Regions from separate parts of the Bradyrhizobium sp. USDA 4504 genome, predicted to be linked through region 2. Evidence: predicted binding sites of a transcription regulator. Region 2 holds the regulator's gene; the other holds the start of a gene.
What was found. Region 2 encodes LexA, which represses DNA repair genes until DNA is damaged. Its sites were predicted from a motif close to TGTTCNNNNTGTGTTCNG; they were not measured.

Region 1 (3,929 bases), 3.5 Mb from region 2:
CGGTGTTCTCGATCAAGAGGAACAGCCCGGTGATGAGGTCCTGCACCAGCTTCTGCGAGCCGAAGCCGATCGCGATGCCGACGATGCCGGCGCCGGCGAGCAGCGGCGCGACATTGACGCCGATCTCGCTGAGCGCCGTGAGGCCGACCACCGCGACGATCATGCAGAACAGCGCGGTGCGCAGCATCGGCTGGAAGGTGCGCAGGCGCGCGGCGCGGGCGTAATGCCCGTCGCGCGACAGGGTGTCGATCTGCCGGTCCATCAGCGCATTGGCGACTTCCCAGATCACGGCCGCGGCCAGCGCGGCAATGCCGATCGTCACCAGCGCCGAGATCAGGCGGCTTCCGATCTGGCCGCCATAGAACCAGACGATGGCATCGACGCCCCAGACCTCGAGCAGCGCGACGAAGCCAATGAAGGCGATCACCGCCGTGACCACCTTGCGCAGCAGCGGCAGATAGCGGTTGGCGCGGGTCTCGAGCCCCGGGAAGCGCTGGATCAACTCCGGGCTGATGCGGAAGCCGCGATCGATCAGGCTCAGCACCACCATGGTGACGAGGCGGGTAACCAGCAGCACCGCGACAGTGCCGACGAAATACTGCAGGAGCAGCGAATAGCCGTTGCGGATGTTGAGCGCCCACACTGCCCACAGCGCGAGGTCGAGCGCGATCGCCAGCACATGCCAGAGCGCCGCGAGACGGTTGCGCGTTCGCGCCGCAAGCCCGGTGCGATCGGCCGGCGCGCGGATGGCGTCGGCGACCTGGCGGCGGCACTGCAGGATGATGACGACGACGAACAGATGCACGACCAACATCACGAGCCGGATCAGCGCGGCATAGCCGGCGCGATGCAGCCCGAGCAGCAGCGCGACATTGGCAAAGGCGATGCCGGAGACGCCGACGGCGACGATGCGCCGGGCCCAGATCTCGATATAGGCCGCGGTCTCGGCACGGACGCGGAACAGGCCGAACGGCCCCGCCAGCGCGCGCACCGCGCAAATCAAGACGCGCGAGAACACATAGGCGTTGACGACGGCCAGGATCACGAGCCGCGTGGTCGATTGATCGCCGATCTCGGTGCCGAGCAGCGCGGTGGCGATGCCGCCGAACACGACGACCGGCAGCAATTCGAGCAAAAGGCGCCCAAGCACGAAGGGCAGCCGGACCAGCGACTGCCAGGCCCGCGCCAGGCTGAGCCGGCGCCGCTGCAACTCGGGCGCCGGCGTGACGTCGGCAACCGACGACGGCGGATCGACGATGGCGAGCGTCTGCACCGGCATGCGCGCGGTCTGCGGCAGCCGCGCTTCCAGGAACGCGACCGGCCGCTTGATCAGGCGGAACACCACCCATTCGGCGGCCAGCGCGCAGCCGAACACCAGCGCCAGCTTCCAGGCGATATCGATCAAGAGGCCATAGGCGACCGGATCGTTGGCGGTACGCACGAACCAGTAGTAGAACGCCGGGAAATGCGTCAGCGTGCGCGCGACGTCGGCGACCTCGCGCGACATCTCGCCGACCTGCTCGGACACCATCAGCAACAGCTGTGCGCCGAGGCTGTCGGCGGTGAGCGGGATCGGCGAATGCTGCTCCGGCGCAGGCGCCGGCTGGGCCGCCGCCTGCGGCGAGGCATTGGCGATGGCGCGCAGCGTGTTGATGATCTCGCCGCGCTTCTTGTCGTCCTGCAGCGTGTCGAGCGCACGTTTCGCCTGCTCGGGCGTCAGCGCGTCGCCGGTAGCGGGTTGCGGCGGCGCCGGCTTGGCGGCCGGCTGCGCCAGCGCGGGAGAGACGAACAAAGTGAAGACGAGAAGCAGCGCAAGGCGAAGTTTGTGCGACACGAGGGCCTCATAAAATAACTGCGCGACCGCAAACCCTTGGGAGGAATCTGCTCTCGCGCTCGCGCCATGTCGGATACTCCTTTTCGCCCCGATGGTGTGTCGGAAGTTTGCCGCTGTGACGGCCATCTCTTGGCATTTGCCGCAACACAATCGTCACAGGCGTTGAGCCGCGTTTACACTTCCAGTGCGCGTTCCCGGCCGGCTCACTACACGTCAGGGGTGAGACCGCAGAATCTTTCGCTTGACGCGCAGGAGCCGCCGTGATGTTCTTACTTTGTTCTTTTGTTCCCAATTGCGTTTCGGGGGTTTCATGCACGACGTTTTTGCCGAGAACGGTCCGGTCAGGCTCTTCATCCATGATGACGACGAGACACCGATAGAATTCATGCGCAACCTGCTGCGCACGGTATTCGGCAAGTCCCGGAAAGAGGCTGTTGCCGTCACCGCGCGAATCGAGGCCCAGAACGGATTCGCATGCGGCCCCTATCCCGCGACGGTGGCCAAGGCACTGCTGGAGTCCGCCCAACAGCTGATCCGCAACAACGGGCATCCATTGCTGATCACCGCATCGGCCGCCGACGCGGACCGGCCGTGCGATCTCTGTGGCGCGCTGGAGCCCGTCACCGACGTGTTTCTCATCCGCCGGACAGTCTGCCTGTGCGGCAACTGCCTGATCGCCGCGCGGGCAAGCTCGGAAAATCTACCGAGCGAGGAGTTCAGATATGCCTTCATGGCGCTCGATTGGCATTTTGCCGGGACGCCGCGCAATCAGATCATGACCCGGTCGCGACAATTTCCCGGTCACATGCGAGCGGACGTTCAGATCGCGATCGACAGGTTGTTCGATGTGCCGATCCATTTCTTCGGCATTCATGAGCAGCACCGCTATGAGACCCTCGCGATTGCCTCGCTGATGGAGACAGCCGCAACGCGCCGCCGATCGCGCCGCCGCAGTATCACGACGTCGACGTTGGCGAGCCTGAGTCGGTGAAATGCCTGACCAATGGCTTGTGGCTATGCCAAACCGGAGAGCTGCGCTACGCGGTGCTGCTCAGCTACCATCGTGATTATCAGACCGAGCCGGGCTTGCGGATCGAGCTCGCGGTGCCCGCAGGCGTCGCCGGAAACGCCTTGGTGCAGCGGACCTTTGCCGAGCTGGAAGCGGCCGTGCACGCGGCACGATCCTATCGCGGCAAGATCCTGTCGCTCGAGGATGCCGCCGACTATCGCGGCCGCGCCCGCGGCGTGACCGTGCATCGCCTGCCGACGGTCGCGCGCGATGACGTGATCCTGCCGGACCGGACGCTGCGGCTGCTCGACCGCAACGTGCTCGACTTCGTCGAAAGCCGCGATCTGTTGCGCAAGCTCGGGCAGTCGACCCGCAAGGGCATCCTGCTCTACGGCCCGCCCGGCACCGGCAAGACCCACACCATTCGCTATCTCGCCACCAACCTGCCGGATCACACCACGCTGATCATCACCGCCGAGCAGGTCGGCCTGCTCGGCGCCTATATGAGCCTCGCGCGGCTGCTGCAGCCGACCATGGTCGTGATCGAGGATGTCGACCTGATCGCGCGCGACCGCGAGGACATGGGCGGACCGTGCGAGGAATCGCTGCTCAACAAGCTGCTCAACGAGATGGACGGCCTGAAGGAGGACTGCGACATCCTGTTCGTGCTGACCACCAACCGGCCCGAGGAGCTGGAAGGCGCGCTGGCCGGCCGGCCCGGCCGCATCGACCACCGCCCGTGGTTGACGCAGCGGTGCAGCGCACCGCCGGGGTCAGCGCCGCATTCATCAAGGAGCTGATGCGCCGCATCGCTCAGGCCAGCATCGCCCGCGGGGGAGGCCAGGATGTCACTGCTGACGACATCGGCGCAGCGCTGAACGAGATGCTGTTCGACGGCGGCCGGCTCAACGTGAAGCTGCTCGGCGGCGCGCAGGGGATGAGTGCGGGGTGATGGCCGGTCAACGCACTAAACGTGCCGGCAACAGCAACTCGCGCTCGCCGCCGGCGAGCCGCGCGAGTTCGTCCGACACGCGCGCCAGCGCGCGATCCCAGGCCTGCGGTCTGTCCTGGCGGAACAGCCGCATG
Region 2 (3,929 bases):
ACCGCACTTGGAATTTGAAGATTAGGAATTGAGGAACTCTGAGCGTGGCCCTGATGCCGGTTGCCGATGCCCTGTCCGCCGTCCTCGCCGGCGCCGAACCGCTGCCGGAGGAGATGGTCGCGCTCGATGCCGCCTACCACCGCACGCTTGCGCACGATCTCGCGGCGCTCCGCACCCAGCCGCCGCAGCCGATGTCGGCGATGGACGGCTATGCGGTGCGCGCCGCCGATGCGGCTGATCTAAAGGCCCGGCTCAAGGTGATCGGCGAAGTCGCCGCCGGCCGGCCGTTCGAGCGGACGGTCGGCGCCGGCGAGGCGGTGCGGATCTTCACCGGCGGCGTGATCCCCAATGGCGCCGACGCGGTGATCATCCAGGAGGACACCGCCGTCGACGGCGACCACATCACGATCACGGAGGCCGCCAGCGTCGGGCGGCACATCCGCCCGGCTGGGGTCGACTTCCGTGAGGGCGAGGTGCTGCTCGCCGGCGGCAGCCGCCTGTCCGACCGCGCGCTGTCGCTGGCGGCCGCCATGAACTATCCGGAACTTGCGGTGCGCCGCCGCCCGAAGGTCGCGGTGCTGGCGACCGGCGACGAGCTGGTGATGCCGGGCTCGCAGCCCGGTCCCGGCCAGATCGTCTATTCCAACGGCTACGCGCTGCGGGCGCTGGCGCGCGCCGAAGGCGCCGAGACCGTCGACCTCGGCGTTGCCGCCGACACGGTGGAGGCGACCACGGCGGGCATCCGCCGGGCGCGCGAGGCCGGTGCCGATGTCCTGATCACGACAGGCGGCGCCTCGGTCGGCGACCACGATCTCGTCAAGCGGTCGCTGGAAGCCGAGGGGGTCGAGATGGCGTTCTGGCGGATTGCGATGCGGCCCGGCAAGCCGATGATGCATGGCCGGCTCGGCGCGATGCGGGTGATCGGCCTGCCGGGCAATCCGGTGTCGTCCTATGTCTGCGCCTTCCTGTTCCTGGTGCCGTTGATTCGGGCGCTGAGCGGCCGGAAAGTGATTCGTCATCGCCGCGCGAGCGCCCTGCTCGGCCGCGACCTCGCTGCCAACGACCAGCGCGAGGACTATCTGCGTGCGCGGCTCGAAGCGCGCGAGGACGGCAGGCTGATCGCAACGCCGGTGACGCAGCAGGACTCGTCGCTGCTCGGGAATCTCGCTGCGGCACGGGCACTTCTCGTGCGTCCGCCGTTTGCGGCAGCTGCCGTCAAGGGCAGCGAATGCGAGATTCTGACACTGCCCGAATAGGGTTTTCGCGCCCCGCCGATTGTGCGTTGCCCGACACGTTCACCGGAAATTAAGTGGTTGCGGAACACATATCGAACATATAGTGTCCGTTCATGATTTGTTTCGAGTACTGGTGTCTACATTCGGGAAGCTGCATGGAAGCAGGTGCATTGAGCACATGCTCCTGAGGTCAGGCCCGGCCTGCAGGCCCCACCAGAAGAGTCTCGGAATCGAACGACGCTATCAACCGGGGGAATACTCGAGATGCTCACGCGCAAACAGTACGAACTACTGCGTTTCATCAATGAACGTCTGAAAGAGGCGGGCGTACCGCCCTCCTTCGACGAGATGAAGGATGCGCTCGACCTGCGCTCGAAGTCCGGTATCCACCGCCTGATCACTGCGCTGGAGGAGCGCGGCTTCATCCGCCGCCTGCCGAACCGCGCCCGCGCCATCGAGGTCATCAAGCTGCCCGAACTCTCGGCCGGCGGCGGCAACGGCCGCCGCGGCTTCACGCCCAGCGTCATCGAAGGCACCCTCGGCCGGCGCGCCAGCACGCCGCCGATTGCCGAGGACGACGGCAACCGTCCGGTCGCGGTCCCCGTGATGGGCCGGATCGCCGCCGGTACGCCGATCGAGGCGCTGCAGACCCGCAGCCACACCATCAGCGTGCCGCCCGACATGCTCGGTGCCGGCGAGCACTATGCGCTCGAGGTGCGCGGCGACTCGATGGTCGATGCCGGCATCCTCGACGGCGACATGGCGCTGATCCAGCGCAACGACGTCGCCAATACCGGCGACATCGTGGTGGCGCTGATCGACGAGGAGGAAGCCACCCTGAAGCGCTTCCGCCGCCGCGGCGCATCGATCGCGCTCGAGCCGGCCAACACCGCCTATGAAGTGCGCATCCTGCCGCCGAACCGGGTCCGCATCCAGGGCAAGCTGATCGGCCTTTATCGCAAATACTGAATTGCAAATACTTGCGGCGGCCGGGAACGAGCAACACGTCGGATCGTTCCTTGCATGATAGTGTAGCGTACGGCCTGCCCGATGCGCTCCGATACCTCTCGCGCAGCGTCGCGTGTTTGTGATCGGAGCGATCTCGGACCAGTCGTACAATCGCCCAGAAACGAGCAGACGCTCGTTCGCTATCGTCCACTCTGGTAGAGGCCCTAATGCCTCAAGGAGAGGCACGGGTCGCTACCTCGAAATGAGGAGCCATCCGATGTGTGACTATAGTCTGCACGCCGTGGCATCGCGCCCCGCCATTGTCGGAGAGACGCTGATCACGACGACGTTCCGCGGCACGTCAACCCGCGGCTTTGCTTCGGAGAATGACCCCACTGTCGCGGTCTGCATGCTGCCGGGCACCGAGCTCGCTTTCGCCGAGAACGTTCGCTACGACAGCCGCTGGATCTGGACCAAGACGCTGAACTATCGCGTCGGCGTGTTCAACGAAGTCGAGCCCGACGTGCCCGATCGGCATCATGACGCGGTCGAATTCCCCGACGGCAGCCATGTGCTGGTGACCCAGCTGGTCGAGGGACAGCGCGTCAGCGTGCTGCAATTGCCGGCGCTGCATCCGCCGGTCGAGCAGAAGCCGAAGGTTGCGGAGCGGCGGCCCTCCGCATTCGCAACGCTGTTTTTGGGTTGAGCGCATCGTCGCCGCGGAATGAGCTGTTCGGCGGCGGATGACCTAAGCAATTTCGGGCGACCCCGGACTCCCGCTTCCGGGGCGCAGAAGGAGATTTGCGTCGGCTGGCACCTTGGCGCATCATCGGGTACGGAGGACGTGCGCGGTGGTCGATAAGGTCACATGGCAAAAGGCTGGACGCGTCACGGAACCGGGCCGCTACATGTTCCGGTTCGGTTGGCTGACGGTAACGGCCGACGACCTGAAAGTCTGGGAGCAATTTCCCGAGGCTTCCTTCACTCTCGTCAAGAAGCCCGACGCCGGCCCCGACTCCGACGAATACCATCTCGGCCTGTTCGAGCTGCCAAGCGCGCCCTTGCCGGACCACGGCTAATCATCGCCCTGCAGATCGGTCTCGGCCGGCGTCGCATCCACCGCAGGCCGCGGCGCGGGGGCGCGTAGCGTCGTCTCGCTCTCGCCGTCGCCGGGAACCGCCGGCGACCACGGCCGGTCGATCCCGCCGGGCTTGACCGCATCGACGACGTAGCCGTCCCTGCTCCGCCGCAGCACCAGCGCGCCGTGGCGGCGCAGCCGCTCGGCATCGATCACCGATGCCGCGCAGCCCTGCGGCGCCCGCCGCGCCGTCACGATCAGGGCTGCGCGCTCGCAGTCGTCCGCCAGCGCCTCCGACCGGGTCGCCAGCGCGACGAAGGTGCCGCCGGGTCCCTGGGTCACGCAGCCGCCGGCATCGCACGAGACGCCCTCGCCGAGCGACGCATCGGTGGCGGTGCGCGCGTCGGCGTCCGCCGCCAGCCACTCCTTGACCAAAAATGCATCCTTGGCGCTGTGCATCAGATGCAGCCGTCCATCACCGCCACGCACCGCGACATTGCGGCCGTCGCCCGAGATCAGCACGTCCGGCTGCGGCACCCTGAGCGCCCAGACCGAGCCACCAGCAGCAGCACCGCACCTGACCAGCGCAGCGGCGTGCGCAGCAGCCCGAGCAGGATGATGCCGGCGCTCGCTGCGATCAGCGGCCCGATGCCGAACGCCGCCATGCG

Region 1: the regulator LexA is predicted to act here: its motif matches at 2,099-2,116, upstream of ACVMB1_RS31000 (ATP-dependent Clp protease adaptor ClpS).

Annotation. Positions count from the first base shown of each region.
Region 1 covers NZ_JBSSGV010000001.1:6,598,394-6,602,322, forward strand. The annotation lists gene ACVMB1_RS30995 (mechanosensitive ion channel family protein) at 1-1,834, opposite strand, end outside; gene ACVMB1_RS31000 (ATP-dependent Clp protease adaptor ClpS) at 2,145-2,825, shown strand; gene ACVMB1_RS31005 (AAA family ATPase) at 2,822-3,643, shown strand; gene ACVMB1_RS31010 (hypothetical protein) at 3,643-3,795, shown strand; gene ACVMB1_RS31015 (tetratricopeptide repeat protein) at 3,803-3,929, opposite strand, start outside.
Region 2 covers NZ_JBSSGV010000001.1:3,061,642-3,065,570, forward strand. The annotation lists gene ACVMB1_RS14025 (HAD family hydrolase) at 1-18, shown strand, start outside; gene ACVMB1_RS14030 (molybdopterin molybdotransferase MoeA) at 45-1,256, shown strand; gene lexA (transcriptional repressor LexA) at 1,500-2,204, shown strand; gene ACVMB1_RS14040 (hypothetical protein) at 2,461-2,889, shown strand; gene ACVMB1_RS14045 (hypothetical protein) at 3,035-3,262, shown strand; partial or broken gene ACVMB1_RS14050 (ComEC/Rec2 family competence protein) at 3,259-3,929, opposite strand, start outside.